3 regions of the Kribbella yunnanensis genome follow, and region 1 is predicted to be linked to each of the others. Evidence: riboswitches for the same ligand, from Rfam matches in the RefSeq annotation. Region 1 holds a riboswitch; each other region holds the start of a gene.

Evidence for each region. Region 1 has a riboswitch for ZMP and ZTP ahead of ABD231_RS22375 (5-aminoimidazole-4-carboxamide ribonucleotide transformylase). Riboswitches for the same ligand answer to the same signal wherever they lie in the genome.
Region 2: linked by a shared signal. The riboswitch ahead of ABD231_RS07260 (glycine hydroxymethyltransferase) and the one ahead of ABD231_RS22375 (5-aminoimidazole-4-carboxamide ribonucleotide transformylase) in region 1 are both predicted to bind ZMP and ZTP.
Region 3: linked by a shared signal. The riboswitch ahead of ABD231_RS38520 (bifunctional 5,10-methylenetetrahydrofolate dehydrogenase/5,10-methenyltetrahydrofolate cyclohydrolase) and the one ahead of ABD231_RS22375 (5-aminoimidazole-4-carboxamide ribonucleotide transformylase) in region 1 are both predicted to bind ZMP and ZTP.

The regions. Positions count from the first base shown of each region.
Region 1 is NZ_BAAANF010000016.1:306,608-316,768, forward strand. It holds gene ABD231_RS22345 (FAD-binding oxidoreductase) at 1-738, opposite strand, end outside; gene ABD231_RS22350 (2-hydroxyacid dehydrogenase) at 833-1,741, shown strand; gene ABD231_RS22355 (WD40/YVTN/BNR-like repeat-containing protein) at 1,752-2,837, shown strand; gene ABD231_RS22360 (MoaD/ThiS family protein) at 2,839-3,102, shown strand; gene ABD231_RS22365 (hypothetical protein) at 3,108-3,422, opposite strand; gene ABD231_RS22370 (phosphotransferase-like protein) at 3,482-4,021, shown strand; gene ABD231_RS22375 (5-aminoimidazole-4-carboxamide ribonucleotide transformylase) at 4,018-4,929, opposite strand; ZMP/ZTP riboswitch at 4,944-5,023, opposite strand; gene ABD231_RS22380 (hypothetical protein) at 5,086-6,066, shown strand; gene ABD231_RS22385 (class I SAM-dependent methyltransferase) at 6,063-6,776, opposite strand; gene ilvD (dihydroxy-acid dehydratase) at 6,831-8,498, shown strand; gene ABD231_RS22395 (acetolactate synthase large subunit) at 8,808-10,161, shown strand, end outside.
Region 2 is NZ_BAAANF010000004.1:72,883-83,043, reverse strand. It holds gene ABD231_RS07265 (acyl-CoA dehydrogenase family protein) at 1-1,776, shown strand, start outside; ZMP/ZTP riboswitch at 1,774-1,855, shown strand; gene ABD231_RS07260 (glycine hydroxymethyltransferase) at 1,882-3,330, shown strand; gene ABD231_RS07255 (GbsR/MarR family transcriptional regulator) at 3,370-3,834, shown strand; gene ABD231_RS07250 (alpha/beta fold hydrolase) at 3,912-4,640, opposite strand; gene ABD231_RS07245 (ACT domain-containing protein) at 4,894-5,250, opposite strand; gene ABD231_RS07240 (glycoside hydrolase family 9 protein) at 5,279-7,123, opposite strand; gene ABD231_RS07235 (winged helix-turn-helix domain-containing protein) at 7,185-7,745, opposite strand; gene ABD231_RS07230 (nitrite/sulfite reductase) at 8,128-9,825, shown strand; gene ABD231_RS07225 (phosphoadenylyl-sulfate reductase) at 9,968-10,161, shown strand, end outside.
Region 3 is NZ_BAAANF010000027.1:210,430-220,590, forward strand. It holds gene der (ribosome biogenesis GTPase Der) at 1-873, opposite strand, end outside; gene ABD231_RS38495 (lysophospholipid acyltransferase family protein) at 866-1,594, opposite strand; gene cmk ((d)CMP kinase) at 1,584-2,264, opposite strand; gene ABD231_RS38505 (phosphotransferase) at 2,409-3,266, opposite strand; gene ABD231_RS38510 (prephenate dehydrogenase) at 3,267-4,331, opposite strand; gene aroH (chorismate mutase) at 4,328-4,696, opposite strand; gene ABD231_RS38520 (bifunctional 5,10-methylenetetrahydrofolate dehydrogenase/5,10-methenyltetrahydrofolate cyclohydrolase) at 4,732-5,604, opposite strand; ZMP/ZTP riboswitch at 5,628-5,721, opposite strand; gene ABD231_RS38525 (NUDIX hydrolase) at 5,932-6,549, opposite strand; gene prcA (proteasome subunit alpha) at 6,546-7,409, opposite strand; gene prcB (proteasome subunit beta) at 7,441-8,283, opposite strand; gene ABD231_RS38540 (ubiquitin-like protein Pup) at 8,292-8,501, opposite strand; gene dop (depupylase/deamidase Dop) at 8,570-10,090, opposite strand; gene ABD231_RS38550 (MerR family transcriptional regulator) at 10,148-10,161, opposite strand, start outside.

The DNA of each region.
Region 1 (10,161 bases):
CGAGCGGTAGTAGATCTGCTGACCGGTGTAGTCGCTCGCCCGCACTGCGGCGTCGCTGTTGCGCCCCAGCGTCAGGTAGGCCTCGGACGGGCTGAACGCGACCCCGTCGACGAAGTGCACCGGTTCGCCGTCATACGTGCCAGAGGCAACGATTTCGGCGATCACCGGCGCCAGGTCGTCCAACGACACGCGGACGTGGCGCAGGGCGACGTACGGGGAGATGCGGTCGAGTGAGATGCGCAGCCGGGTCGCATAGCCGAGTGTGCCGTAGGAGTTCGGGAACATCCGGAAGAGGTCGTCACCAGGTCGTGCGGTCACGATCTCGCCGGCGCCGGTCAGGATGTCCAGCTCCAGCACGGATTCGTGCGGCAGTCCGGCGCGGAACGACGAGGACTCGATACCGAGCCCGGTCACCGCGCCACCCAGCGTGATCGTCTTGAGCTGCGGGACCACCATCGGCGTGAGCCCGTGCGGCAGGGTCGCCGCGACCAGGTCCTCGTAGGTGCACATGCCCTGTACGTCGGCCGTCCGCGCGACCGGATCGACGCTGAGCACCCCGGTCAGCCCGGAGACGTCCAGGCCGGGCGTGGCGAGCTCGGTGCGCGGCCGGAACAGGTTCGAGCTGCGTTTGGCCAGCCGCACGGGCTCGCCGACCGGGATGCGCTGGTACGACGCGCGGAGCCGGTCTACCGCCTGATCGTGCGCGAGTGTTGCAGCCGCATCCGATGTCGAGGGCACCTAATCAGAGTACGACGGCGGTTCGGGAGCACGCATGGGTCTTCTGTCACGCCTGCTCGCGCGGATTGTCCGTGGCGGCGAGTAGGTTTTCCTCATGGGTGATCTGGTGAGGGCGTGGCTTCCGTGGGAGGACTCCGAGCGGGTCCTCGGTGGGGTGCCGGACGGGGTGTCGGCGCAGGCGGAGCCGGATGGGGCGGAGTTCTTCGTGCCGGGGTACATGGTCGGGGTGGATCTGCCCGCCGCCTTCGCCGCGATGCCGGATCTGAAGGTGGTTCAGCTGCAGACCGCGGGCTACGAGGCCGTTGTACCGCATCTGCCGGAGGGCGTCACCTTGTGCAATGCGCGTGGGGTCCACGACGCGTCGACGGCCGAATTGGCGGTCGGGCTGATCCTGGCGTCGTACCGGCGGTTGCCGCGGGCGGTGCGCAACCAGGAGCTCGGTGTGTGGCCGACCGACTATGTGGACATGGACGACTCGCTTGCGGATCGGACCGTGCTGATCGTGGGGTACGGGTCGATCGGTGAGGCGCTGGAGCGGCGGCTGGCCGGGTTCGAGTGTGAGGTGATCCGCGTGGCGAGGCGGCCGCGGGACGGTGTTCACCCGACGACCGACCTCCCGGAGTTGCTGCCGCAGGCGGACGTCGTCGTACTGCTGACTCCGGCGACTGATGAGACGCGCGGCATGGTCGACGAGAAGTTCCTTGCCCGGCTCAAGGACGGGGCACTGCTCGTGAACGTGGCTCGCGGGGTCATCGTCGACACCAGCGCGCTCGTGGCTGAGCTCGGTACGGGGCGCATCTCGGCCGCGCTCGACGTCACCGATCCCGAGCCGTTGCCGTCAGGTCATCCGCTGTGGTCTGCTCCGAATGTGCTGATCAACCCGCATCGCGGGGGTGCCTCGACGGCGTTCGAGCCGCGGGTCGCCCGGTTGGTGCGGGCGCAGCTGGAGCGTTTCGCGCGTGGAGAAGCACTCATCAATGTGGTGGCGGGGCCGCCACGCTAGGAGGACAACGATGTCCGAGACCGTACTGCTGATCGGGACCAAGAAGGGGCTCTGGATCGGCCGCAGCGACGCTGCGCGCCGGGAGTGGAGGCTCGACGGTCCCGCGTTCGAGATGCAGGGCGTGTACGCCGTGGGCATCGACACGCGCGGTGAGCAGCCGCGACTCTTCGTCGGCGGGACCAGTGAGCACTGGGGACCGGCGGTGTTCCACTCCGATGATCTCGGGAAGACGTGGGATGAGCCGGCGGAGGGCTCGATCGGATTCCCAGCCGGGACCGATGCGTCGCTGGAGCGCGTGTGGCAGATCCAGCCGGCGCCGGCCGCCCAGCCGGGTGTTGTGTACGCCGGGAGCCAGCCGTCGGCGCTGTGGAAGTCGACTGACGGGGGAGTGACGTTCGAGCTCGTCCGGGGACTCTGGGATCACCCGCATCGCGAACAGTGGGGCGCAGGCTTCGGCGGTCAGGCCGTGCACACCGTGCTGCCGCATGCGACCGACCCCGCGCGGATCAGCGTCGCGATGTCGACCGGTGGTGTGTACCAGACGACGGACGGTGGGGAGTCATGGTCCCCGGCCAACCACGGGATCAAGGCGTACTTCCTGCCCGACCCGGATCCCGAGTTCGGTCAGTGTGTGCACAAGCTGGCGGCGCATCCCGACGTACCGGAGCGGATGTTCGCGCAGAACCACCATGGTGTGTACCGGTCCGACGACGGCGGCGAGATCTGGAAGAGCATCGCCGATGGATTGCCGTCGGACTTCGGCTTCCCGATCGCCGTGCACCCGCATGAGCCCGACACCGTGTACGTCTTCCCGTTGGTGGCCGACGGCAACCGAATCCCCACTGACGCCACCTGTCGCGTCTACCGCTCCCGCGACGCCGGCGCGACCTGGGAACCGCTGACCAACGGTCTGCCCGAGGTCTCCTACGTCCCCGTCCTCCGCGACGCGCTCACCACCGACGCCGCCGAATCGGCCGGTGTCTACGTAGGCACCCGCGACGGCTGCGTCTACGCCAGCGCCGACGCAGGCGACACCTGGACCGAGGTCGCCAGCCACCTCCCCGACGTACTCACCCTGCGCGCCGCGGTGATCTGACGTGATCACCCTCCGGCTCCCACCAGTCCTCCGCCCCTTCGCCGACGGCGCCGAACACATCGAGGTAGAAGCCACCACCGTCGGCGCCGCCCTCGCAGCCACCCACCCAGCCCTCCGCCGCCGCCTAACCGACGAGCAGGGCTCGGTCCGCCGCCACGTCAACATCTACCTAGGCCCCGACAACATCCGAGACCTAGCCGGCCCCGACACCCCCCTCACCGACGGCGCCGAACTCCTAATCCTCCCCAGCGTCGCCGGCGGCTGACGCGGTCAGGTTGGCGGGTGATGGGTGCCGGTGCGGTCGGTCCAGCCGGTGGTGTCGGATTCGGCGCCTACCTCGGAGACGGCCCAGACGATGTTGCGGATGCCGGGGCGGTCGACGGCGCCTTGGTCGAGCATCGCTTGGTGGTACTGGCGGGCGTTCGCCTCGTCTGCGTAGACCTGGATCATGTGGCCGTCGCGGGTCCAGGTGCCGTGCACGAAGCCGGGGAGCGGGATCTTGCTCGAGGCCATCAGTGACAGTTGGTCGCGGAGGCCCTCGATGAGGTCGGGGTCGATGTCCCATACGCCGATGACTGCCCACATGGTGAGCAGTATGTGCCGGACGGGTTGGTGGCGGAAGAGCCGGTTGTAGCGTCCGGGAAGTGAAGGGCGAAGTGATCGTGGTGAGTGGGCCTCCGGGGGCTGGTAAGTCGACGGTGGCGCGGTTGGTCGCTTCGCAGGCTGAGCGGGCGACTGTGCATCTGGTGACCGACCAGTTCTACGAGGCGATTCGGACTGGGTTCATCCCGCCGTACCTGCCGGATGCGTCGAGGCAGAACGATGTGGTGGTGGATGCGTATGTGGGCGCCGCTGCGACGTATGCACGGGGTGGGTACGACGTCGTGGTCGACGGTGTTGTTGGACCGCATTACCTGCCTCCGTTTCGGGCGGCTGCGGAGGCCGACGGGCTGACCTTGTCGTACGTCGCACTGCGGCCTGCGCTTGAGACAACCATCGCCCGGGCGCAGAACCGCGGTCCCGAGTCACTGCGTGACGAAGGCGCCCTCACTCACATGTACGGCGTTTTCGCCGACCTGGGCGCGCTGGAGCATCACGCCCTCGACACGACCGGCCAGTCGGCGGCTGCCACGGCGGAGGCTGTTCGGATGGGAGTAGCCGCCGGGAGGTACCGCCTGAGCTAGTGGCGGAAGAGGCGGAGGTTGGTGGGGGACCAGCTGATGCCGTGCGTGGCGCAGGCGGCGGCTATCTGGTCGGAGCGGATGGAGCCGGCGGGTTCGGCGAGGTGGGTGACGCCGAAGCGGGCTGCCTCTTCGACGTTGTCGGGGAAGGGGAGTGCGCCGTCGGAGACCATCGACACGCCGGTGAGCGGCTCAAGCGAGTGGCGGGACCACCACTCGGCCGCTTTGGCGCCGGCTAGGCGGGTGCAGTCGACTCGGGACTGTTGGCCGGCGCCGATGCCGATCGCCATACCGTCCTTCAGAAGGGCGACGGTGTTGGACTGCGTGTAGCGGACGACGATCAGGCCGAGCATCAGATCCCGTGCGACGGCGTCACCCACCTCGGCCGACAGCAGGTCTCGAGTGATCGGTACGTCGTCCCGCTCCTGGCTGAGGCGGACGCCGTACAGCTCACGCACCTCCTCGCGCGGTGGCTCGAACGACGGATCCGCCTCCAGCACCAAGTACGTGCCGCGCTTCTTCGCGGCCAGCACCTCAACCACACCAGGCGCGTACCCAGGCGCGATGATCCCGTCACTCACGACCCGACGCAGCACGTCAGCCAGCTCAGCGTCGACCACGTGCGAGACCGCCACGAAATCGCCGTACGACGACTTAGGGTCGGCGTCCCGGGCGCGCCGGTACGCGTCAGCGACCGACGTACCGAGCGCTGCGCCAGCCGGGGACACATGCTTGTACGACGCCGCTGCAGGTACCCCAAAATCAAGAGCGGCCTCGCGGACGAGCTGCCAGCCGGTCAGCCCGTCCAGGACATTGATGTACGACGGATTTCCCGCCACGACGGTGAATGGCGCGGCCGAGCCGACGACTGTCATCGACGCGGCCTGATGTGGATTCATCCCATAACGCATGCGCGACCTCCGGAAGGAGGCGCCCAGGCGGACGACGCCACGTAGCTGTTCGCTCCACGGTGGTGATCCACCCTCGCCAGTCGCGGTAGGGCACAGGGTATTGCAGGAAAGTGCAATCCTTGTCCACAGAGGTCCGAGGAGTCTTACCATCCGCGAATGGGGTTCTTCTCGCGGAAAGGTGTCGATCTGGCCGGGCTGAGGCTGGATCAGGCCTGGGTGGACGACGACCTGGACGCGGCGTACGCGGCGGTTCGGCGAGGGGATTTGTCGACTGGGCTGGCCCTGCTGAAGGTGACGCCGGCTAATACGAATCTGCGGTCGATCCGGGCTACTGGCCTGGCGAAGGCGGCGGTTGGGCGGAGCGAACAGCTGGAGATGCGGCTGGAGGCGTACCCGAAGGATCCGGATCTGTTGTTGTGGTTCGGGCAGACGCTGGTGTTCGAGGCGTGGGCGGTGCGGACGGGGCAGCGGGCGAAGGATGTGTCGGCGCAGCGGTTTGCGACGTTCCACGACATCCTGCGTACGGCGGCCGAGGTGCTGCAGGGTGCGATTGTGGCGGCCGCGGATGACGCGGTGCCGTGGGAGGTGCTGCAGTGGGCGGCACTCGGGTTGCAGGCGGAGCCGGTGGACAAGGCCGAGATCTTCCATGCCGCGCTGATCCGGCACCCGGGGAGTTATGCGGCGCATACCGGCCGGGTTCAGGTGCTGGCGAAGAAGTGGTCCGGGCTGGAGCTGGCCGAGCTGGTTGATTTCGGTGACGCGGTGGTGGGGCGGGCGCGGCCGGGCAGCGTGCTGTGCAGTATCGCGGCCAATGTCTTCAACGAGGTCTGGCTGGAGGTTGCGTCGGACAAGGACCCGCCGCGCGTGCAGCGCCTGAAGCGGTACGCGCGCGAGGTCTCCGGCCGCCGACCGGACCTGACCGCAGCCCGCGACAAGTGGTGGAACGACGCTCGTACGCCGGATCCCGCGGATGTGTCCGCCCACGGCGCGATGGCGTTCGCGCTCAAGTGGGCCGGCGCGAAGTCCGAGGCGATGGATCACGCCTGCCGCACCGAAGGCCGGATCGAGAGCGTGCCGTGGTCCTACGTCGGCGGCGTCACCGGCTTCGCCGAAGCCCTCGCCAAACGGATGGACTAGCCCTTCTCGGCGCGGAAGACCATCAGCCGAGAGTCCACAGAGAACGGCTCACCCTGCCAACCGGCAGTCACCTGCACTGCGAATCCGGCTGCGTCCAACGCGTCGCTGATCTCCGCGAGCGAGCGGAAGTACAGCTCGTTGCGGTAGACGTCGTCGCGGCCGTCGTCGTACTGGTTATGCGCATCGAAGACGACGCGCCCGTTGGCGACCTCGATCAGGTCGAGCCATTCGGTGAGGTGGCCGATCGGGGTGTCGCGTTCCCCGTACGTCGCCTCGCGCGTCCACGACTCCCACGCCCGCGCCGCGGGGTTCCGCGACTCGAAGGCCAGTACGCCGCCGTCGCGGAGCGCTCCGGCTAAGGCAGTCAGGGCAGCGGGTAGGTCGGGGATGTGCATGATCGTGTTCCCGGTGCACACCACGAGATCGACGTCCGCGGTCGGCGGGATCACGGTGGCGTCGCCGGTGAGCCAGGTGACGGAGCTCGGCGTACGGCGGGCGTAGTTCAGCATCGTCGGGCTGGGGTCGATACCGATCACCTCCCGGCCGGGTGTCGCCAGCGAGCGCGTCAGCAGGCCGGTACCGCAGCCGAGGTCGAGGATCTTCCGGGCATCGAGGGAGTCGGCGAGCGCGCGGAAGTACGCGTGATCGTCGCCGTCGGGGTTGTCGAGGTCGTAGAGCTCGACCAGCTTCTCGTCACCATAGGGATCCACTGCGCGAACGCTAGAGAGCCCAGGACGGTGGGGCAATGTGTTTAGAGTGAGCCCATGGTCGATGTGAAGCCCCGCAGCCGCACAGTCACCGACGGTCTGGAAGCGACCGCGAGCCGAGGAATGCTCAGAGCGGTCGGGATGGGTGACGACGACTGGGTGAAACCGCAGGTCGGGGTGGCGTCCAGCTGGAACGAGATCACCCCCTGCAACCTCTCGCTGGACCGGCTCGCGAAGGCGGTCAAGGAGGGCGTGCACGCGGCCGGTGGGTACCCGCTGGAGTTCGGCACGATCAGCGTCTCCGACGGCATCTCGATGGGCCATGTCGGGATGCACTACTCGCTCGTCAGCCGCGAGATCATCGCCGACTCGGTGGAGACGGTGATGGAGGCCGAGCGCCTCGACGGCTCGGTTCTGTTGGCCGGTTGCGACAAATCCCTGCCCGGCATGCTGATGGCCGCCGCCCGGCTCGACCTCGCGAGCGTCTTCCTGTACGCCGGCTCGATCATGCCCGGCCGCCTTGGCGACAAGGACGTGACGATCATCGACGCGTTCGAAGCCGTCGGTGCGTGTGTTCGCGGTCTGATCACCCGCGAGGAGGTCGACGCGGTCGAGCGCGCGATCTGTCCGGGTGAGGGTGCGTGCGGCGGGATGTACACGGCCAACACGATGGCCGCGTCTGCTGAAGCTCTCGGTATGTCGTTACCCGGATCGGCGGCGCCGCCCGCGGTCGACCGCCGTCGCGACGGGTACGCGCGGAAGTCCGGCGAGGCCGTGGTCGGCCTTCTGCAGAAGGGGATTACGGCTCGGCAGATCCTCACCAAGGAAGCGTTCGAGAACGCGATCGCCGTGGTGATGGCGCTCGGTGGCTCGACGAACGCCGTACTGCATCTGCTCGCGATCGCCCGCGAGGCCGAGGTCGAGCTGACCCTGGCCGACTTCAACCGGGTGGGCGAGAAGGTCCCTCATCTGGGTGACCTGAAGCCGTTCGGCCGGTACGTGATGACGGATGTGGACCGGGTCGGCGGTATCCCGGTGATTATGCGGGCGCTCCTCGACGCCGGTCTGCTGCACGGCGACTGCCTGACCGTGACCGGTAAGACGATGGCTGAGAACCTCGCCGACATCGCCCCGCCGGACGTCGACGGCGCGATCATCCGCGCGCTCGACAAGCCGATCCATCCCACCGGTGGCATCACGATCCTGCACGGCACGCTCGCTCCGGAAGGTGCAGTCGTGAAGAGCGCCGGGTTCGACTCCGACGTGTTCGAGGGGACCGCGCGGGTGTTCGACGGCGAGCGGGCGGCGATGGACGCCGTACCGGAACTGAACCCGGGCGACGTCGTCGTGATCCGCTACGAAGGCCCGAAGGGCGGCCCCGGGATGCGCGAGATGCTCGCGGTCACCGGCGCGATCAAGGGCGCCGGCCTCGGCAAGGACGTGCTGCTGCTCACCGACGGCCGCTTTTCCGGCGGTACGACGGGACTCTGCGTCGGCCACGTCGCCCCGGAAGCCGTGGACGGCGGCCCGATCGCGTTCGTCCGCGACGGCGACCGCATCACCCTCGACGTCGCGAACCGCACCCTCGAACTCCACGTCGACCCCGAAGAGCTCACCCGCCGTACCGAAGGCTGGACGCCCAAGCAGCCCGCGATCACCAAGGGCGTCCTCGGCAAATACACCCGCCTGGTCCGCTCCGCCTCCGAAGGCGCCGTCTGCATCTGACCCGTCCCCGCGACCGCCAGGGGGTGGGATGGGTGTCTCGTATGGTGGGACGGGGTGGGCCCGAACTTGACCCCGGTGTGGTTCGCGGGCGAATAATGCCTACATGCGATCGATTCTCCTCGTACTTGTGCGGCGCGCCGACTGACGCGACCACTGAGTCGAGCGCGCCCCTTCAGCCAACCGGCGGAAGGGGTTTTTTGTTGCCAGGGCGACTATCTGAGACCCAGTAGCGTCAGGACAGCGAACGCAAGCGAGGATGGATCGGTCGCGAAAAGCAAACAACGTGACCAGGATTGAGGGAAGGCACTCATGAGCGAGCAGCTGACCGGGGCACAGGCTCTGATCCGCGCACTGGAACATGCCGGAGTGGACACCGTGTTCGGCATCCCGGGTGGCGCGATCCTCCCGGCGTACGACCCGATGCTCGACTCGACCCAGATCCGGCACATCCTGGTACGCCACGAGCAGGGCGCCGGGCACGCGGCCCAGGGGTACGCGGCGGCCTCCGGCAAGGTGGGGGTCTGTATGGCGACCTCCGGCCCGGGGGCGACCAACCTGGTGACGCCGATCGCGGACGCGTACATGGACTCGGTCCCGCTGGTCGCGATCACCGGGCAGGTGGCCAGTGCGGCGATCGGGACGGACGCCTTCCAGGAGGCGGACATCCGCGGCATCACGATGCCGATCACCAAGCACAACTTCCTGGTCAACGACCCGAACGACATCGCCACCACGATCGCCGAGGCGTTCCACATCGCCTCCACCGGCCGCCCCGGCCCGGTGCTGGTCGACGTGACCAAGGACGCGATGCAGGCGAAGGTCGACTTCCACTGGCCGACCGAGCTGTCGCTGCCCGGGTACCGTCCGGTGACCCGTCCGCATCCCAAGCAGGTGCGTGAGGCGGCGCGGCTCATCACGGCCGCGGAGAAGCCGGTCCTGTACGTCGGTGGTGGCGTGATTCGTGCGCAGGCCGAGGCGGAGCTGAAGGACCTTGCCGAGCTGCTCGGCATTCCCGTGGTCACCACGCTGATGGCGCGGGGCGCGCTGCCCGACACGCACGAGCTGCACTTCGGGATGCCGGGGATGCACGGTTCGGTCTCCGCGGTCGGTGCATTGCAGCGTTCGGACCTGCTGATCACGCTCGGCGCGCGGTTCGACGACCGGGTGACCGGCAAGCTGGATTCGTTCGCTCCCGAGGCGAAGGTCATCCACGCGGACATCGACCCGGCCGAGATCGGCAAGAACCGGGCCGCCGACGTGCCGATCGTGGGTGACTGCAAGGAGGTCATCACCGACCTGATCGCCGCGCTGCGCACCGAGATCTCGACCAGCGGCCGGACCCCGTCGTACGACGCCTGGCGGAACCAGCTGGTGTCGGTCCGGGAGAAGTACCCGCTCGGGTACGACGAGCCGGAGGACGGGAGCCTGTCCCCGCAGTACGTGATTCAGCGGATCGGTCAGATCGCCGGCCCGGACACGATCTACACGGCCGGTGTCGGTCAGCACCAGATGTGGTCCGCGCATTACCTGCCGTTCGAGAAGCCGCGGCACTGGCTGAACTCCGGCGGTCTCGGCACCATGGGGTACTCGGTGCCGGCCGCGATGGGCGCCAAGGTGGCCCGGCCGGACAAGACCGTGTGGGCGATCGACGGTGACGGCTGCT
Region 2 (10,161 bases), on a different contig from region 1:
CGGCCGTACGGCGACCTGGCGGCGGACCCCGGTCTGGTCCGGGTCGGAGCGGTGGCGGGATCGGAGGAAGCGCTCTCTCACGCGCTCCCGGCGAACCAGAATCCACCGGTTCTGCGCACCCACGACCGGTACGGGAACCGGGTCGACGAGGTCGACTTCCACCCGTCGTGGCACTGGCTGATGGAGAAAGCCGTCGGCTTCGGACTGCAGGCCGCGCCGTGGACGAGTTCCGGACCTTCCCCGCATCTGACGCGCGCGGCGGGGTTCTACGTGTGGTCGCAGGTCGAGCCTGGGCACGGCTGCCCGATCTCGATGACGTACGCCGCGGTCCCGGCGCTGCGCGCGGACGAGCGGCTGGCGGCCGAGTGGATTCCACGGCTCGCTTCGACCGAGTACGACGTACGACGGTTGCCCGGGGCAGCCAAGCGCGGCGCGCTGGCCGGGATGGGGATGACCGAGAAGCAGGGTGGTTCCGATGTGCGGGCGAACCTGACGACCGCGACGCCTGCTGGTGGGGACGGTGAGTACCTGCTCGACGGGCACAAGTGGTTCTGTTCGGCGCCGCAGGTCGATGTGTTCCTCGTGCTGGCTCAGGCGCCGGACGGGCTGAGCTGTTTCGTCGTCCCCCGGGTACTTGCTGACGGCAACCGAAACACGTTTGCTCTCCAGCGTCTGAAAGACAAACTCGGCAACCGCTCGAACGCCTCCAGCGAAGTCGAGTTCCACAGCACCGTCGGCTACCGCCTCGGCGACGAAGGCGCCGGCGTCCGCACCATCATCGAAATGGTCGCCGCCACCCGCCTCGACTGCGTCCTGGGCTCCGCCGCCCTCCAACGCCGAGCCCTCGTCGAAGCCACCTGGCACACCCACCACCGCTCAGCCTTCGGCAGCCTCCTGTCCGACAAACCAGCCATGCTCAACGTCCTAGCCGACCTAGCCCTGGAGAGCGAGGCAGCAACCGCTCTAGCAATGCGATTGGCAGCAGCCGCGGATGCGTCCACCACACGTGGTGATGGGGATGAGAGCCGCCCCCAAGCCCACTCCGAGGCGGAGCGAGGCGCGGCTGCGCACACCCACGGGGATGGGGCTGGGCTCGGCCCCCTTCCCTCCCAGCAGGCCGGCGCAGCCGGACCCGGTGGCTGGTCGGAGGCGGAGCGGCGCGCAGCGGCGGCGCACACCCGGGGCGATGGGCCCGGGCTCGGCATCCATCCTTCCCAGCGGGCCGGCGCAGCCGGACCCGTTAGCCCCGAACAGGAAGCGGCGTTCAGGCGGATCGGGCTGCCGTTGGCGAAGTTTTGGGTTTGTAAGCGGACTTCGTTTGTGGTGGCGGAGGCGTTGGAGTGTTTGGGCGGGAACGGGTTTGTGGAGGAGTCGGGGTTGCCGCTGCTGTTCCGGGAGTCGCCTTTGAACTCGATTTGGGAGGGGTCGGGGAATGTGAATGCGCTGGATGTACTGCGGGCGCTTCGGCGGCCGGAGTCGTTGGAGGCTTGGCTGGTGGAGGTGGGGGCGGCGCAGGGGGCCGACAACCGGCTGGATGCGGCGGTGAACGACGTACTGCAGGCGTTGGCGGATGTTGAGGGGGCCGAGGCGGGGGCGCGCAGGTTGGCGGCGAGAATGGCGTTGTGTCTGCAGGGATCGTTGCTGGTGCGGTACTCGACGCCGGCGATGGCGGATGCGTTTGTGGCGTCGCGGCTGGCTGGGGACTGGGGTGGCGTGTTTGGGACGCTGCCACGCACGACACCGTTCCGGGAGATCGTCGAGCGCACGATAGGGTGAGTGCGTCGCGACTGGCGCGCTGAGGTGGAGTACCACCGGGGAGCGAAAAGCGTTGGCACCGTGCGCCTGGGTGCCTCGAACCACTGCAACCTGCAGGAGACAACGATGACTCAACCCTTCGATGCTGCCAAGGCGTCGGCCGCGTACCAGAACGCGCTCGAGGTGATCGCCTCCGTCGAGCCGACGATCGCCGGTGCGATCAAGGCCGAGCTGACCGACCAGCGCTCCTCGCTGAAGCTGATCGCGAGCGAGAACTACGCCTCCCCCGCCACCCTGCTGACGATGGGCAACTGGCTCTCGGACAAGTACGCCGAGGGCACCGTCGGGCACCGCTTCTACGCCGGCTGCCAGAACGTCGACACCGTCGAGCAGACCGCGGCCGACCACGCGCGCGAGCTGTTCGGCGCGCCGCACGCCTACGTCCAGCCGCACTCCGGGATCGACGCCAACCTGGTCGCCTTCTGGGCGATCCTGGCGCAGCGGATCGAGTCCCCGGCGCTGGCCGAGGTCGGTGCGAAGCACGTCAACGACCTGTCCGACGAGGACTGGGACAAGCTGCGCAAGGCGCTCGGCGACCAGAAGATGCTCGGCATGTCGCTGGACGCCGGCGGCCACCTGACGCACGGCTTCCGCCCGAACATCTCCGGCAAGATGTTCAACCAGCACTCCTACGGCACCGACCCCGAGACCGGCCTCCTCGACTACGACGAGGTCGCCCGCAAGGCCCGTGAGTTCAAGCCGCTCATCCTGATCGCCGGCTACTCGGCGTACCCGCGCAAGGTGAACTTCGCCAAGATGCGTGAGATCGCCGACGAGGTCGGTGCGACCCTGATGGTCGACATGGCGCACTTCGCCGGTCTGGTCGCAGGCAAGGTCTTCACCGGCGACTTCGACCCGGTCCCGCACGCGCACGTCACCACGACGACCACGCACAAGTCGCTGCGCGGCCCGCGTGGCGGCATGGTGCTGTGCCAGCCGGAGTACGCCGAGTCGGTCGACCGTGGTTGCCCGATGGTGCTCGGTGGTCCGCTCAGCCAGACGATGGCCGCCAAGGCGGTCGCGCTCGCCGAGGCCCGCCAGCCAGAGTTCCAGACCTACGCGCAGGCCGTCGCCGACAACGCCGTCACCCTCGCCGAGGGTCTGATGAAGCGTGGCGTCAAGCTCGTCACCGACGGTACCGAGAACCACCTGGTCCTGCTGGACGTCTCGTCGTACGGCATCACCGGCCGGCAGGCCGAGTCCGCGCTGCTCGACGCGGGCATCGTCACCAACCGCAACGCGGTCCCCCGCGACCCGAACGGCGCCTGGTACACCTCGGGTGTCCGGATCGGTACGCCGGCGCTGACCACGCGCGGATTCGGCGCCGACGAGTTCGATCGGGTGGCCGAGTTGATCGTCGACGTACTGTCCTCGACCACGCCCACCACGACGGCGGCCGGTGCCCCCTCGAAGGCCAAGTACGTGCTGGCCGATGGGGTCGCCGACAAGACCCGCGCGGCCTCGGCGGAGATCCTCGACAAGCACCCGCTGTACCCGGGTCTCGAGCTCAGCTGACAAACAATCAGAAACTTCTGATTAATGTAAGGTTCAATCATGGCGCCCACCCCGGATGAAGTCAGTCAGTACGTCGAACGCTTCGCCGGGGTGATGGCCAACAGCGGGGTGCCGACGATGTCGGCCCGGGTGATGGGCCGGATGCTCGTCAGCCCGAACGGAACGATGACCGCGGCTGAGCTGGCCGAGACGTTGCAGATCAGCCAGCCTGCGGTATCCGGCGCGGTCCGGCAGCTGATCCAGATGTCGTTCATCTCCCGGGAGCGGATGCCGGGTTCGCGCAAGGATCACTACCGGATTCGCGAGGATGTGTTCGCCGCGATCCTCGAACGCCGCAATCAGGCCCTGACCGAATGGGCCGCCAGCAGCGCGTACGGCGCGGCCCTGTTCGGCGCCGACACCACTGTCGGCCGCCGGCTGTCCGAAGCGGCCGAGTTCTTCACCTTCGTGCACGGTGATCTCGAGCAGACAATGAAGGACTGGCGAGCCAAAAACCCAGGCTAGGCGCTGACGGCTCGCCCGCCCGAACTCCAGCCGCAATCGCCCCCGCACTCAGCACCGCCGCAGCCTAACTGTTTCGGTTATGGGCACACCGAGGTGAGGTGTTCGAGGAGGAGGGTGGTGGTGGCTTCGGCGGCTTCGGTTGGGATGTTGTGGCCGATGTTATCGAGGATCTCGAGGCGGTAGGGGCCGGTGACCCAGTTCTTGGTGGCGTGGACGCCCGAGGGTGCGACTGCCGGGTCCTTCGTGCTGGCGATGAACAGCGTCGGGATCGTGATCTTCTGCTCGTAGCCGGTGAAGTCGTTGGCCCGGTACCAGTTGAGCGCAGCGGTCAGCGCACCTGGCTGCGAAAACCTCTCGAGGTACTTCGCGGGCAGTGTGGGCGGTCCGCCGGCGAGAATGACGTTCTCGGGAATCGGAGCCGGTTGTCGGAAGAAGTTCATGTACTTGGAGGCCTCCTGCTGAACCGGATCGGTCCGCAACGCCTCGGCGAAGGCACCGAGATGCGGCACGGACACCGCCGTCAGCGACCGCACGCGCCGGGAGTACTTCGCAGCAGCGACCCACGCGACCGCGGCACCCCAGTCATGTCCGACCAGGTCGAATCGGCCCCAGCCCAGGGAGTCGGCGATCGCACGAACGTCTGCGACCGGGTGATCCAGGTGGTAGTCCGCGACCCTGGTCGGCCGCACCCCCGGTGAGTAGCCGCGCTGGTCGGGTGCTACCGCCCGATAGCCGGCCGCGGCCAGCCCGAGCAACTGGTGCTCCCAGTCGACGCCAAACGCCGGAAAGCCATGTAGCAACAGCACTTTCCGACCGTGCCGCGGACCCGTGGCGACGGCGTCGAAGGTCCCTGAGCGAGTGCGGATCCGCAGCGGCGTGAGCCCTGGCAACGAGGACGCCCGTGCCGTGCCCGAGGCACCGGCGGTTGTCACACCGGTAGCAGCGGCGGCAGTGAACAGGATGAAAGCTCTGCGAGAAGGGGGCATGCAGCGAGTTTGGTCGGTCGGCCGATGCGCACACCACCAACCTTCCCCCACCATCCGGGTGGGTCCAGCCCCACTAGGTGACGATCGTGTGGCCGGCGGATTGGAGGGTGGCAATGGCTGCGTCTAGGTCGGATTCGGCGACTAGGACGAGGTCGGCTTGGTAGGTGGAGGCGGCGCAGACGGACAGGCCGGCGGCGGCCAACGGGTGCACGATGGCGGCTAGCATGCCGGGCTGGTCCAGGGCGTGGGGTTCGTTGTTGTAGAAGGCTCGCCAGGGGTCGGCCGCGTCGGCGGACTCGGCGATCACGGTGGTGCCGGCGGGGGTTCGGGACATGGCCCACCAATCGCCGGTGGGGATTGGGGGTACGCCGTCGGTGACGTGGGTGATGGTGAAGCGCGGCCGGAGGAGGGTCAGGGTTTGGGCTTGCATGGGGTTAGTCTCCCCCGGCCGCAGGCCGCTAGCGGGTGAGGGCGTAGACGGCGATGGCGGCGAAGTCGTCGGCGGGTTCGGACGCTTGCCAGGAGCGGACGTCGTCGACGTAGCGTGAGCCGCGGCCGGTGAACTCGGCGTACTGGTCGACGCCGTTTGCCGGGCAGGCGTTCATACCGTCGAGGTGATCGCCGAGGCCTTCCTCGAACAGGTCGGCGGAGTTCGGGCCGTTGACGACGGCGCCGACGACCTGGCGGCCGAGGATGTTGCCGATCTGGTGGTGCGGGCACTGACCGGCGTTCGAGCCGACGCCGACCATGAACGACACGCCCCACGCGTTGGCGCCGAAGGCCCAGTCGATCTGCTGAGCACCGAAGGTGTCGTACCGACGTTCGCCGGTCACCTGCCGATACAACCGCGCAGTCGCTGCCAGCCCAAAGGTGTGCGGTACGGCGTCAAAATTGTCGTACTGCGCGCCCGCCCGGAACGGGTCCTGTGCGGCTCGCGTGGTCCCGATCGCCAGCTGAGCTCGCAAGTCAGCACTCAGCTTGGCAACCAGTGCACGGTCGGATCGCGCCGCCCGGATCAGATCCGCGTGCGCGAGCGCACTCACGTCGTACAGGTTGAGCGTGTCGCCACCCGCCTCGTGCTCCAGGTACTGACCGGCCCAGTACGACGCCTGTCGCACCCAACCGGCGGCCCGGCGATCGCCCAGCCGCTGCGCTGCCAGAGCCAGCTCGGCCGCACCCAGCTCAAGGTCGTCGCGCCAGGCGGATTCGGGGTAGAACGCAAACGGCAACGACGTCACCAACTGACCGACATTAGTGGTCTTGGCCTGGGCGAAGATCTGGGCGGCGGTCTCCAGGTGCTTGCGCGCGAGGCGACGGTCCGTCCGCGCCTCGACCTGTGCTGCCAAAGCAAACGCGGCCGCCGTCCGACCGGCCAGGTTCGGGCTGATCAGCTGCCCAGGGTCCGCCGCGCGGAACACCGGCCGATTGCGCAGGTGCCGTTCGGCAGGTGAAGTCAGGTGGTCGTCCGCCTCGGGCAGTCGCCAGATGTCGTGGTCACCGATGAACGTGCCCTCGGCGTTGCCGGTTCCGACGCCGACCTGGATGTAGAGCGTCTTCGACTTCTCGTCCCACATCTTGTCCAGCCACTTCAGCCCATGCCGAGCCTCGTTCGTCACCTTGCGATCCGGCCGCCGCGCGTCCCGGGCCGATGCCCACAGCAACGATTCCGAGTACGCCGCGATGTGCGTGAACTTGAGGTAGTCGCCCGCGTCGTACCAGCCACCCTCGACATCGACCGGACCACCGACCCGCTGCAGCTCACCGACCGTCTGATCGGTGTCGGGATTGACGAACGTCGGCGTCTCGTACACCTGCGCCGCCCGATCCGTCAGATGTGCCGGCTGCCGACCGAGGGACCCCGGTACGACGTTCGCCCCGTCGCGCTGCTCGGTGAAGAAGTTCACCGCCTTGTCCTTCGCCGACGTCGCCAGCGCATCCCCGTCGGCCCGCACGACGAACGCGGGTGACGACGCGACCCCAGGCACCTCGACCCGATACGTCCCCGGCACCCACAGCCGGGTCAGGTCCACCTGCGAGACGTGCTGGTACTTCGCGTTCCACTCCCCCAGTTCGGCGCCAACCTTGCCGGTCAGCACCCGACGACCCCGGCTGTCGACGACCGAGAAGGACTTCCCGGTCACCGCGCCCTCGCTCAGCACGTACGCCGACTTTCCGTCGAAGGCGCCGTACCCGAGCTGATTGACCCGAACCGCGCCCCCGGTCGCGGCCTCGACCGGGCCGACCAGGCCCAGCACCAAGCCGCCCGCCACCACAACCGATCCCACCCGGCGTATCGCCTTCACCGCAGCCTCCTCCATCAACAGTTAGGAAAGTTTCCTGTTGATCCGAGGAAATGTACAGAGGTCAGGGCTGCGCCGGCACCCCCTGGGCGAAGACGTACACCGGTTCGGCCTCGGGTTCGGTCGACGGGTTGTCGACGTACTCCTCGAGGACCTCCTGCATCCGCTCGCGCAGCTCGGTCAGCCGCTCGGGCGTGAGCCGCAACCAGACGTCGATGGACAACTCCGCCGCACCCCACGCCGCGCCGTACTCCGGACGCTTGGCGACCCAGTCGCGGATCTTGCCGGCGCGGTAGGTGACGTTGCTCTCCTCGGCCACCCCGCCGATCAGCTCCGCACCCGGCTCGTCGTCACCGACGCGCCACGAGTACGACGACCAGGCGCTCTTCCACCACCGTTCGCGCCGGTCCTTGGCCAGCTCGGGGACCTCCTCGATCACCCCCGCGGTGGCCAGCACCTTGAGGTGGTGACTGATGTTCCCGACCATCTCCCCTGTCCGCGCAGCGAGCACCGACACGGTGGACGGTCCGTCGACTGCGAGGATGTCCAGCAGCCGGCGTCGTAGCGGGTGATCCACGGCCTGCACTCGGGAGGCTCCGGGCGAACGGGTCTTTTTCGGCGACATGAGTCCAGGGTAATTAGACAAGATATCTTGTACAAGCTTCATTGCTCAGCGTGTTTCAGGCGGGAATCAAAACACACCAGACTGGTCGGGATAGCCACATCGTGAGATCGCGTCTCGCGATGCAGGATTGGGAGTTGATTTGTCAGCCGTTCACGCTGACTCTTGTTGACATGCTCGCTGCCCGCTCAACTCACCTCGTAGGTCGGATTCATGTCGACCTCGGGCGGATGCGCAGCGCCATCTGTCGTCCTTCGATGCTCTGACAGCCACCCCGCTCGAAACATCAGCTGGGTGCGCACCGCGCAGACCAGGTCGAATCGACGACGCTTCGAGCTAGGCCCCCGCGGACGCACCTGTCTCTAGGACAAGGACACCGTTCCGGATGACTGGCGTCTCCTCACCGCAGGCCGGTACCACCCGCAAGCCCGCCCGCCCCCGTAAGGGCAAGGGTGAAGGTCAGTGGGCGCTCGGCTACCGCGAACCCCTGAACAAGAACGAAGAGAACAAGAAGAACGACGACGGCCTGAACGTCCGGGCCCGGATCGAGAACGTGTACGCGCACCGCGGGTTCGACTCGATCGACCCGGCCGACCTGCGCGGCCGCTTCCGCTGGTGGGGTCTGTACACCCAGCGCAAGCCGGGGATCGACGGCGGTAAGACCGCGACCCTGGAGCCCGAAGAGCTGGACGACAAGTACTTCATGCTCCGGGTCCGGATCGAGGGCGGCCAGCTCAGCACTGAGCAGCTTCGGGTGATCGCCGAGATCTCCACGACCTATGCCCGCGACACCGCGGACATCACCGACCGGCAGAACATCCAGCTGCACTGGATCCGGGTCGAGGACATCCCGGCGATCTGGAACAAGCTGGAGGCCGTCGGCCTCTACACGACCGAGGCCTGCGGTGACGTGCCCCGGGTGATCATCTCCAGCCCGGTCGCCGGGATCGCGGCCGACGAGATCATCGACCCGACGCCGGCCATCGACGACATCGTCGAGAAGTACATCGGTACGACGGAGTTCTCGAACCTGCCGCGGAAGTTCAAGACCGCGATGACCGGGCACCCGTCGCACGACGTCGTACCGGAGGTGAACGACATCGCGTTCGTCGGCGTCGTGCACCCCGAGCACGGCCCGGGTTTCGACGTCTGGGTCGGCGGCGGTCTGTCGACCAACCCGATGCTCGCCCAGCGTCTCGGCGCCTGGGTTCCGCTCGACGAGGTGCACGAAGCCTGGTGGGGTATCTGCAGCATCTACCGCGACTACGGTTACCGCCGGCTGCGGACCCGCGCGCGGATCAAGTTCCTGGTCGCGGACTGGGGTATCGAGAAGTTCCGTGAGGTGCTCGAGGAGAAGTACCTCAAGCGGAAACTGATCGACGGCCCGGCGCCGGAGATCCCCGCCGTCCAGGGTGACCACGTCGGCGTCCACAAGCAGAAGGACGGCAAGTACTTCGTCGGTGTCGCGCCGGTCGTCGGTCGCGTGTCCGGCGAGAAGCTCGCCAAGGTCGCGGATGTCGTCGCGGCGCACGGCTCGGACCGGATCCGGACCACCGCCCAGCAGAAGCTGATCGTGCTCGACGTCGAGGAGTCGAAGGTCGAGTCGCTCGTCACCGAGCTGGCGGCTCTCGGCTTCCAGGCGCGGCCGTCGGCCTGGCGGCGGAACACGATGGCCTGCACCGGGATCGAGTTCTGCAAACTCGCGATCGTCGAGACCAAGGCCCGCGCGGCCCAGCTGATCGACGAACTCGAGGAGCGGATTCCCGACCTCGACGTACCGATCACCGTGAACGTGAACGGCTGCCCGAACTCCTGCGCCCGGATCCAGGTCGCCGACATCGGTCTCAAGGGCCAGCTGGTCCTCGATGCCGACGGCAACCAGGTCCCCGGCTACCAGGTGCACCTCGGCGGCGGGCTCGGCCTGGACGCCGGCTTCGGCCGCAAGCTGCGCGGTCACAAGGTGACGTCCGACGACCTCACCGACTACGTCGAGCGCGTCACCCAGAACTACCTGAAGGAGCGCAACGAGGGCGAGCGATTCGCCCAGTGGGCCACCCGAGCTGATCAGGAGGCGTTGACATGAGCGAGCGCGCTGCACCTCTTTACTGCCCGTACTGCGGGGATGAGGACCTCCGGCCATCGGAGGAAGGGCACGGCGCGTGGGAGTGCCGGCCGTGTGCACGGGTGTTCCAGCTCAAGATGATCGGTTTACGGGTGAACGTGGAATGAGTACAGACCTCAAGACAATCGCCGAAGAGGCGAATGAACGACTAGCGGACGCCTCGCCGCAGGAAGTGCTGGCGTGGGCGCGGGAGACCTTCGGGGACGACCTGGTGGTGACCGCGTCGATGGCGGACGGGGCACTCCCCCACCTGGCGGCCGAGGCGGCTCCTGGTGTCGACGTACTGTTCCTCGACAC
Region 3 (10,161 bases), on a different contig from region 1:
GACGACGACCTCGGCCCGCTCGATCGCGGCGTTGGTCCGCAACGAGGCGTAGTACTCGTGGCCTTGGACGTTCTTGACCTTGCGGCGGATACCGGCGGTGTCGATGAACCGCCACTCCTTGCCGACCAGCGTGATCAGCTCGTCGACCGGGTCGACCGTCGTACCGGCGACGTCGCTGACGACGACCCGGTCCTCCTTGGCGACCTTGTTCAGCAGCGAGGACTTGCCGACGTTCGGCTTGCCGACGATCGCGATCCGGCGCGGACCGCCGGTGGCGGGGTCGCGCTCCGGCGGCGCCTCGGGCAGCGCGGCCAGGACGGCGTCGAGCATGTCACCGGTCCCCCGGCCGTGCATGGCCGAGATCGGGAACGGCTCGCCGATGCCGAGACCCCACAGGTTCATCGCCTCGGACTCGACCCGCTGGTCGTCGACCTTGTTGGCCGCGAGCACGACCGGCTTGCCGGACTTGCGCAGCACGCGGACGACGGCCTCGTCGGCGTCGGTGATCCCGACGGTCGCGTCGACCACGAACAGCACCGCGTCGGCGGCGTTGATCGCGACCTCGGCCTGGGCGGCCACCAGCGCGGCCATCCCGACCGCGTCCGGGTCCCAGCCGCCGGTGTCGACGACGGTGAAGCTCCGGCCGGCCCAGTCGGCGTCGTACGAGACGCGGTCCCGGGTGACGCCCGGGGTGTCCTCGACGACGGCCTCGCGGCGGCCGATGATGCGGTTGACGAGCGTGGACTTGCCCACATTCGGCCGGCCGACGATGGCGAGCACGGGCAGCGGACCGGCGTCTTCAAAATCAAACGCAGTCTCTACGTCGTGCGTCGGCTCGTCGGCTTCGGCGAAGCCGAAGGGCAGGTCAGTCATCAGGGTCCTTCTTGTCTGGCGCACCCGGGAGTGGGTGACCGGTGGCTGCGACGGCGGCCTTGATGTGGGCACGCAGCATGTCGCCGATCTGGTCGGCAACCGCCCGTACGTCGGAGTGCCGCCTAGGAAAGGATACGCGGTCGATCGTGAACGGTTCGCCGTACACCACGTCGACGCGGCTCCCGGATGGCGGAAAACCCTCCACGTCACCGTGCGGCAGCCTGGTCCCGAGCAGCGCCACGGGCAGGATCGGAGCCCCGGTGACCATCGCCAGGTACGCCGTACCGAGCCGGATCCGGGTGAAGTCGCCCGTGCCGCGGGTGCCCTCGGGGTAGATGTTCAGCACCCGGCCGTCGCGCAGAACTTTGATCGACTGCCGGATCGCGAGCGGGTCGTACGACGTACGGTCGATCGGGATCTGGCCGATCCGGCGCAGGAACAGCCCCTGCAGGCCGCCGAACGCCTCGATCTTGCCGAGCTGATGCAGCATCCGAGGTGCGATCGCGCCGAGCAACGGCCCGTCGAGCAGGCTCAGATGGTTCGGCGTCATCAGCACCGGCCCACGCCGCGGGAACAGCTCCTCGTGGTGCACCCGCAGGTCGTACTTCCGCGCGAAATACCGGCTCGCCACCGCCCGCACCGGCACAGCGAGCCGATACGGCAGCTTCGGCAGATCCCCCGTGAACGGCAGCTCCCGCTGCCTCGTCAGCTCAGCTGTCATGGCTCCGGGGACTGGCCTCCTTGGCGAGCCGGCTGATCACGTCGATGACCTCCTCCAGGGACAGATCGGTGGAGTCGATGGTGACCGCGCCGTCCGACGCGACCTGGAAGTCGGCCACCGTCGAGTCGTCCGCGTCCCGCCGTACGATCTGGTCGCGCAACTGCTCCGCGGTCACCGACCCCACCGCCAGTTCAGCACCCCGGCGGGCCAGTCGGGCCTCCTGGTCCGCGGTCAGCAACACCTTCAACTCAGCGTCGGTCGCGACCACGGTCGCGATATCGCGCCCCTCGACCACGATCCCGCCGCTCGGCTGAGCCTCGTCGATGATCTCGCGCTGCCGCCGGATCAGCTCCTTGCGGACATCCAGGTTGGTCGCGATCTTGCTGACCCGCTCACTGATTCGCGGCTCCCGGATCGCCGCGGTCACGTCGGTCCCGTCCGCGATCACGAACTGGTTCAGCGGATCGGTGCTGAGCTCGAGCCGCAACTCCCGCGCCCGCTGCGCAACCGCCGCGGTGTCATCCAGATCCAACCCGTGCTCGATCGCCGACCACGTCACCGCCCGGTACGTCGCCCCGGTATCCAGGAACCGCAGTCCCAGCCGGTCGGCCACGCCCCGAGCGGTACTCGACTTACCGGACCCGCTCGGCCCGTCCACAGCGATGATCATGCCCCGAGAATATCCGCCGCCGAGGCTGAATCCCGCCACGCCTGCTTCACAGCGCCCGAAGGACAGGAGGTATTGGCCAAATCAGCGGACTTCAGCCGATGCCCAGGCGTGCGGGGGCATGTACGTAGCCGACATGTCCTGTCCTTAGCGCCACTCGAGCAGCCGGCTCTCGCCGAGTTCGAGATGCAGGTCGATCACTGCGGTGTCGTCGTGGAGGACCGCCCAGTGCAGCTGGGTAAGGGTCCAGTGCGCCCAGTACGCCAGCAGCACCTCCGGCTCGAGGCGTGTTTCGAGCGCGCGGTCCAGTCGCTCTATCGCTTCTGGTCGAGTGTCCGGCTGCTCGTCTCCCGGTTGGGCCGCGGCCCACGCGAGATCGAAGCGGAGCTTGACCAACGCCCAGTGCCGATCGCCGCGAAAGGCACCGAGGTTCCAGTCCACGACGCCGCTGAGCTGACCGTGGTCATCGAACAGGACGTTGGGCACGGTGAAGTCCGGATGCACCAGATCTGTTCCGGTCATTTCGTAGTCGCCGAGCTCGTGGATCCGCCTCAGCAGCCGTCGGCTTCGTGGGCTGTGTTGCTCCAGCCCACTCTCGTACAGGTGGGGCGATGGGGGCGGTACGTCGGTTCGCTCCGCGAGCAAGCCGACGAATTCGTCGGTCACCGCGAGCAGAGCATCGATCACTTCGACGTCGGTACGGCGAGCAGGTCGGCCCGGCAGGCGCTCTTGGACAACTGCGACGCCATCGGTGAGTTCGACGAATGCCTCGTGCCGGGGAACGAGTACCCCCGCAGACCGCGCCGCGCCCAGCACCTCCGCCGTTCGGGCCAGGTCTGCCATTGGAAGCGACGAACGGGTCACCACCCCGGGTCGCCCGTCAGGCCACTCGACAAAGGCCGCGCCGCCCGACTGGCCGTGGTCGGCGATCCCGACGAGCCGTAGGCCGCTGCCCATGTGGTGGTTGACTTCGGCCACCAGCTCGAGGCGCGGGTCCGCGGCCATCTAGCGGTGGACGACCCAGCCGCGGTCGGTGAGGGTTTGGGTTAGTTGGTCGTCGGAGCCGGGTTTGACGAGGAGTTCGACTTCGCCGACGGGGCGGCCGGGGCTGTGGTCGATGCGGAGGTCTTCGACGTTGGCGCCCGAGGCGGCGGCGTCGTTGAAGAGGCGGGCCAGCTGGCCGGGGCGGTCGGGGATGGTGACGAGGACGCTGACCAGCTCGATGTGCGGGGTGCCGTGCTTGCCGGGGACGCGGACGGCGCCGGAGACGCCGCGGGCCAGCACCGAGGTGAGTTCGTCGCCGGCCTCTTCTTTGCCTAGGGCAACGAGGACGCGGTCGAGTTCGTCGCGGATCTGCTCGAGCAGGCCGGTCAGGGCGGCGGAGTTGGCGGAGACGATCTGGGTCCACAGGCCTGGGTCGCCGGCGGCGATGCGGGTGACGTCGCGGACGCCTTGGCCGGACAGTTGCAGGTGTGAGTTCGGCGCGTCGACGAGGGTGCCGGCGGCCAGGGACGACATCAGTTGCGGCAGGTGGGATACCCGGGCAACCGCGAGGTCGTGGTCCTCGACGGACAGCTCGACCGTGCGTGCGCCACAGGCCTCAGCCAGGCAACGAACGAGCTCGACCGCCTCGGGCGAACTCGTCTCGTGCGGGGTGATCGCCCAGGTCGCGCCATCGAACAGATCCGCGCGCGCGGCCAACGGGCCGTTGCGCTCCGAACCTGCCATCGGGTGACTTCCGACGTACCGGCTCAGGTCCGCGGACAGGAGTCGGGCATCCGTCAGCGGCTTGGACTTTACGCTCGCCGCGTCGGTGACGACCGCATCGGTCTGCGCGAGCTGCTCGGCGATCACCGCCCCGACGTGATCCGGCGGTACGGCGACCACGACCAGCTGCGGCTCGATCTGCACGAGTCGTGATCCCGCGCCGATGCGCTCGGCCATCAGCGCGTTGTCGGGGTTCGCGTCGACGAGCTCGACCACGACACCCAACCGGGCCAGGGCGAGACCGATCGACGTACCGATCAGGCCCGCACCGACGATGCGGACCGGGCCACGGAGTTCGGTCACTGGGCGCCTGTCAGGTCGGGACGGAGCGCCGACGCACCGTGCAGGTAGACGTGCTGGATCTTGTCGCGGGAGCGCTCGGTCTCGGTGTGCACCATCATCCGGACCACCCGCGGCAGAGCATGCGGTACGTCGATCTCCTGCATGCACATCAGCGGTACGTCGGTCAGCCCGATCTGCCGGCCGGCCACGGCCGGGAACTCCGCATGCAGGTCAGGCGTGACGGTGAACAGGATGCTGATCAGATCCGCGCTGTCCAGATCGTTCGCCTCCAGGACCGCCTTCACCAGCTCGGCGGACCGCTCGAGCAGGTGCTCGCGCTCGTCCACGTCCAGCTGGGTGGCTCCCCGGATCGCCCGCACCGCCACGTCACGCCTCCTCGTCAGTTCACAACGTCTACAGCCTAGGCCAGGCCGGCCACAGGGTGGACAGCCGTCTCGGATTGGGCCTCCGCGGCGTCGACCGTCTGCTCCAGCAGCAGCGCGATCGTCATCGGCCCGACCCCGCCCGGAACCGGCGTGATCAGGCGCGCAACCTCGCTCGCCTCCTCGAAGTGAACGTCACCAACGTTGCCTTCGTTGTATCCGGCATCGACCACGACCGCCCCCGGCTTCAACCAGTCGCCGCGGACAAAGTTCGCCTTGCCGACCGCGGCGACCACGATGTCCGCCGTACGGACGATCTCGGGGAGGTTCGTGGTCCGCGAATGCGTGTAGGTGACGGTCGCGTCCGATGCCAGTAGCAACATTCCGGCCGGCTTACCGAGGATCGGGCTGCGGCCGATGACGACCGCGTGCGCGCCGCGGATCGGTACGTCGTACGCCTCGAGCAGCCGCATGATCCCGCCCGGCGTACAAGACCGGAACCCGGGCTCACCGAACGCCATCGCGGCGAACGCGTGCATGGTGACGCCGTCAACATCCTTGGCGGGGTTGATCGCCTCGAACGCGGCGCGCTCGTCGATGTGGCTGGGGACGGGGTGCTGCAGCAGGATGCCGTGCACCTCGGGGTCGTTCGAGAGGTTGGTGAGCTCGGCAACCAGCTCGTCGGTGGTGGTCGATGCTGGCAGTACGACGCTGCGCGAGCCGATCCCGGCCTTCTTGCTGCGGTTCTGCTTCATCCGCACGTACGTCGCAGAGGCGGGATCGTCGCCGACCAGCACGGTCGCTAGGCACGGCTGGATGCCGGTGGACTCGCGCAGTTTCGCGGCGCGGGCGGCGGCGTTCGTCACCATCTCGGCGGCGAGGTCGGTCCCGATCATCAGTTCGGCAGTCATGGGCGCACTCCTCTGGGCGTCAACTCAAATGCCCAGGCGCGCGGCTACCACCGCCGGATCCACCGGCAAGCCGCTCCCCGGTGGTACCCCACCTCAACGCCAGTCACGACCCACCCCCCACCCTACCCGCCTCCCCCCGCCCAAAGAGCAGCCCACCCACCTTTGTGCACACATCCCATCTTTGTGAACCCACCAGCCGTTTGCAGGCCCCAAAAACGGTTGGTGGGTTCACAAAGATGCGCTTCGTGCACAAAGAGAAGGCGACCCACCTTTGGGGGTGGGGAGAGGCGGGTGGCAGTGGCACGATACGGCGAGGGAGCGGCTGGGTTAGAGGAGGGCGGCGTGGTCGAGGGCTAGGTAGGCGGCGTCGGTGCCGGTCATGGCGCCGGGGGTTCGGAGTTCGGCGCGGAACTCGGCTACGGTCAGTTCGACTGGGACGCAGTCTTCGGCGTCATCCAGCTGCTGGGTGCCGTTGGGACGGCAGCCGCGGGCGATTGCGACGTATTTGCGGAAGGTCGAGGATGTGCCGGCCCAGGTCCAGCCGACGACCTCGAGGGTCTCGCAGGTGTAGCCCGTCTCTTCCTCGAGCTCGCGGGCGCCGCCGACCGCAGGGTCCTCGCCGGGCTCGATCAGGCCGCCTGGCAGGTTGGTGACGACGCTGTCCGGGCCTGGACGGAACATGCGGATCGTCACGATCCGGCCGTCCGGGGTCAGGGGCAGCACGGTGATGCCGCGGGCGACTCCATCCGCGGACTCCGGGCCGGTGACGTCCCAGTCGACCTCGTGGCCGTTCGGCATGCGGTACTGGCGGACCTTCACCGTTAGGAAGCGCTGGTAGGCGACCTTCTCCCCCAGGAGCTCCCAGGGCTCCGGGTCGGCGGCCCGGGATGACGCAGCCGCCACGTCGGAGGAGGTGGCGGCTGCGTCGGTGGTTCGGTCCGTCACAGGGGGCGGCTGTCGTCGGGGTCCTCGGGCGGTGCGATCGGTGCCTCGTCGTCGGCCGACGACGGCGCCGCGGACGAGGATGCCGGTGATGAGGGGGTCTCCTCAGCCGGCTCCGAAGGTGTCGCGTCCTCAACTACGGCTGCCTCGATGTCGGCGGCGGGGTGCGACTCGGACAGGATCCGGGCCAGTGTCTCCTCGGAGATGCGCTTGAACTTGCGGACCTGCGTCCGGGTCCGGTCCAGTACGGCGACCTCGAGCTGGTCCGACGTCAGTTCGCGGGGCTCGCTGCTGTCGTGGCCGAGGGCGTCGACGGCCAACCGGAGGGCTCCGGCCAGCGAGATTCCCTCCTGGTAGTGCTCGCCGACGTACTCGGCGACCTGCTCGGCCTGGCCGCCCATCACCGCATAACCCCGTACGTCGGCGATCGAGCCGTCGTACGTGAGGCGATAGATCTGGTCGTCGGCTGTGGAGGTGCCGATCTCGGCGACCAGGATCTCGACCTCGAGCGGCTTTTCACCGCCGGAGGAGAAGATCGCGCCGAGGGTCTGTGCGTACGCGTTGGCCAACGCGCGGCCGGTGACGTCGCGCCGGTCGTACGAATAGCCGCGCATGTCGGCCAGCCGGACGCCGGCGATTCGCAGGTTCTCGAACTCGTTGTAGCGGCCGACCGCGGCGAACGCCATCCGGTCGTAGATCTCGGCCACCTTGTGCAGTGCGGGTGAGCGGTTCTCGGCGACGAACAGGATGCCGTCGGCATACTGCAGCGCGATCGCGCTGCGGCCCTTGGCGATGCCCTTCCGGGCGAAGTCCGCCCGGTCGCGCATCAGCTGTTCTGGTGAGACGTAGAACGGCGTGCTCATCGAAGGTGTCGTCCTCTATCAGTCGATGGGATCAGGTCAGGGACGCCGTGGCGGGGCCGTCGGGGCGCCCGTGGCGCTGCGCCCAGGCCGCGTCGACCAGGGCGGCGACCTCGTCCTCGGGCAACCGCTGGTAGCCGTCGGCGGTGACCACACCGACCACCGGGAAGATCCGCCGCAGCATGTCCGGGCCGCCGGTCGCCGAGTCGTCGTCGGCGGCGTCGATCAGCGACTGGATCGTCACCATCGCGCAGTCGGTCGCGGACAGGTCCTCGCGGTAGAGCTTCTTCAGCGAGCCGCGGGCGAACAGCGAGCCCGAGCCGACGCTGTGGAAGTGGGTCTCCTCGTAGCGGCCGCCGGTGGCGTCGTAGGAGAAGATCCGCCCGCCCTTGCGGTCGTGGTCGTAGCCCGCGAACAGCGGCACCACGGCCAGACCCTGCATCGCCATCGCCAGGTTGCCCCGGATCAGCGCGCTCAGCCGGTTGGACTTGCCGTCCAGGCTGAGCGTGGTGCCCTCGAGCTTCTCGTAGTGCTCGAGCTCGACCTGGAACAGCCGGACCATCTCGATCCCGAACCCGGCCGATCCCGCGAACGCGACCGCCGAGTACTCATCGGCCGGGAACACCTTCTCGATGTCCCGCGAGGCGATGATGTTGCCCATCGTGGCCCGCCGGTCGCCGGCCATCACCACGCCACCCGCGAAGGTGGCCGCGACGATCGTCGTACCGTGCGGGACCTGGTCGGAGAAGTCGGCCTGCCCCAGGCTGCGCCGTCCGGGCAACAGGTCGGGCGCGTGCCCGGCCAGGAAGTCCATGAACGACGTGCCACCTGGGGTCAGGAAGGCTTCCGGCAACCGGCCGGAGGCATCAAATGTCATCGAGCGGTTCACTCCCCACCCTTTTGGACGAACCCGCGGACGAACTCCTCGGCGTTCTCCTCGAGCACCTCGTCGATCTCGTCGAGGATCGAGTCGACGTCCTCGTCGAGCCGTTCCTTGCGCTCGGCCACGTCTTCCGACGTGGTCGACTGCTCGACCTCTTCCTCGGTCGTCGAACGCTTCGGCTGCTTGTGCTGCTGCCCGCCGTCCTTCGCCATCGCACACACCTCCTAGAACCGCAGTGGAGAAGACGCCCAACCGCTTCTCCGTGCTTCTAAGAGCGACCCTACCCGGCGGCACCCCCAGTAATGGTGCGAACCAGGTCACTTGCGGTGTCGCACTGGTCCAGAAGGGCACCGACATGCGCTTTCGTGCCGCGCAGCGGGTCCAGGGTCGGGATCCGCTGCAGCGACTCCTTGCCGGGCAGATCGAAGATCACCGAGTCCCAGGAGGCGGCCGCGACCTGCGGCGCGTACTGCTGCATACAGCGGCCCCGGAAGTAGGCGCGGGTATCGGTCGGCGGGTGCGAGACCGCCATCCGGATCTCCTCGTCGGTGACGATGCGCTGCATCCGGCCGGACTTGAGCAGTTTGTAGTACAGCCCCTTGTCCGGACGAAGGTCGGCGTACTGGAGGTCGACCAGGTGCAGCTTCGGGTCGTCCCACTCCAGGCCGTCGCGGTCGCGGTAGGACTGCAGCAGTTTGTACTTCGCCACCCAGTCGAGCTGGTCGGACAGCTTCATCGGGTCGATGGCGAGCTGGTCGAGGACCGACTCCCAGCGGTGCAGCACGTCCTTGGTCTGGCGGTCCGCGTCGTCGCCGTACTTGTCCTCGACATACTTGCGGGCCTGCTCCAGGTACTCCGTCTGCAGCTGTACGGCGGTCAGCTTGCGACCGTCCTTGAGCGTCATCAGGTGTGTGCAGGTCGGGTCGTGGCTGATCTCGTGCAGCGCGGTGACCGGGCGGTCGACCCCGAGGTCGTCGGTCAGCCAGCCGTCCTCGATCATCGCGAGCACCAGTGACGTCGTACCGACCTTGAGGTACGTCGAGATCTCGGACAGGTTCGCGTCGCCGATGATCACGTGCAGCCGGCGGTAGCGGTCCGGGTTCGCGTGCGGTTCGTCGCGGGTGTTGATGATCGGTCGTTTGAGCGTCGTCTCGAGGCCGACCTCGACCTCGAAGTAGTCGGCCCGCTGGCTGATCTGGAACCCGTTCGTGCCGCCGTCCTGACCGATCCCGACCCGGCCGGCGCCGGTGACGACCTGGCGGCTGACGAAGAACGGCGTCAGGTGCCGCACGATCGAGGCGAACGGCGTCGAGCGGCGCATCAGGTAGTTCTCGTGCGACCCGTACGACGCGCCTTTGTTGTCGGTGTTGTTCTTGTACAGGTTGAGTTGCGGGGCGCCGGGGATCTGCCGGGCCTGTCGCGCGCCCTCCATGATGACGAGCTCACCGGCCTTGTCCCAGACCACCACGTCGCGCGGGTTGGTGCACTCGGGCGCGGAGTACTCGGGGTGGGCGTGGTCGACGTACAGCCGGGCGCCGTTGGTGAGGATCACGTTGGCCAGGCCGGTCTCCTCGTCGGTGAGCTGGCTGGAGTCGGCCACCTCCCGGCTCAGGTCGAAGCCGCGCGCGTCCCGCAGCGGGTGCTCCTCGTCGAAGTCCCACCGGGTCTTGCGCGCCAGTGGCTGCGTCTGGGCGTAGCCGTTCACCACCTGGCTCGAGGTCAGCATCGGGTTGGCCCCGGGCTGGCCGGGCACCGAGATGCCGAACTCGGTCTCGGTCCCCATGATCCGCCGCACACTCATAATCACGAGCCTACGCGGTCGGGTCGCCCAAAGTCGGTCTCCGTCCCGATCGTTGCGTCACTCCGGTGCGT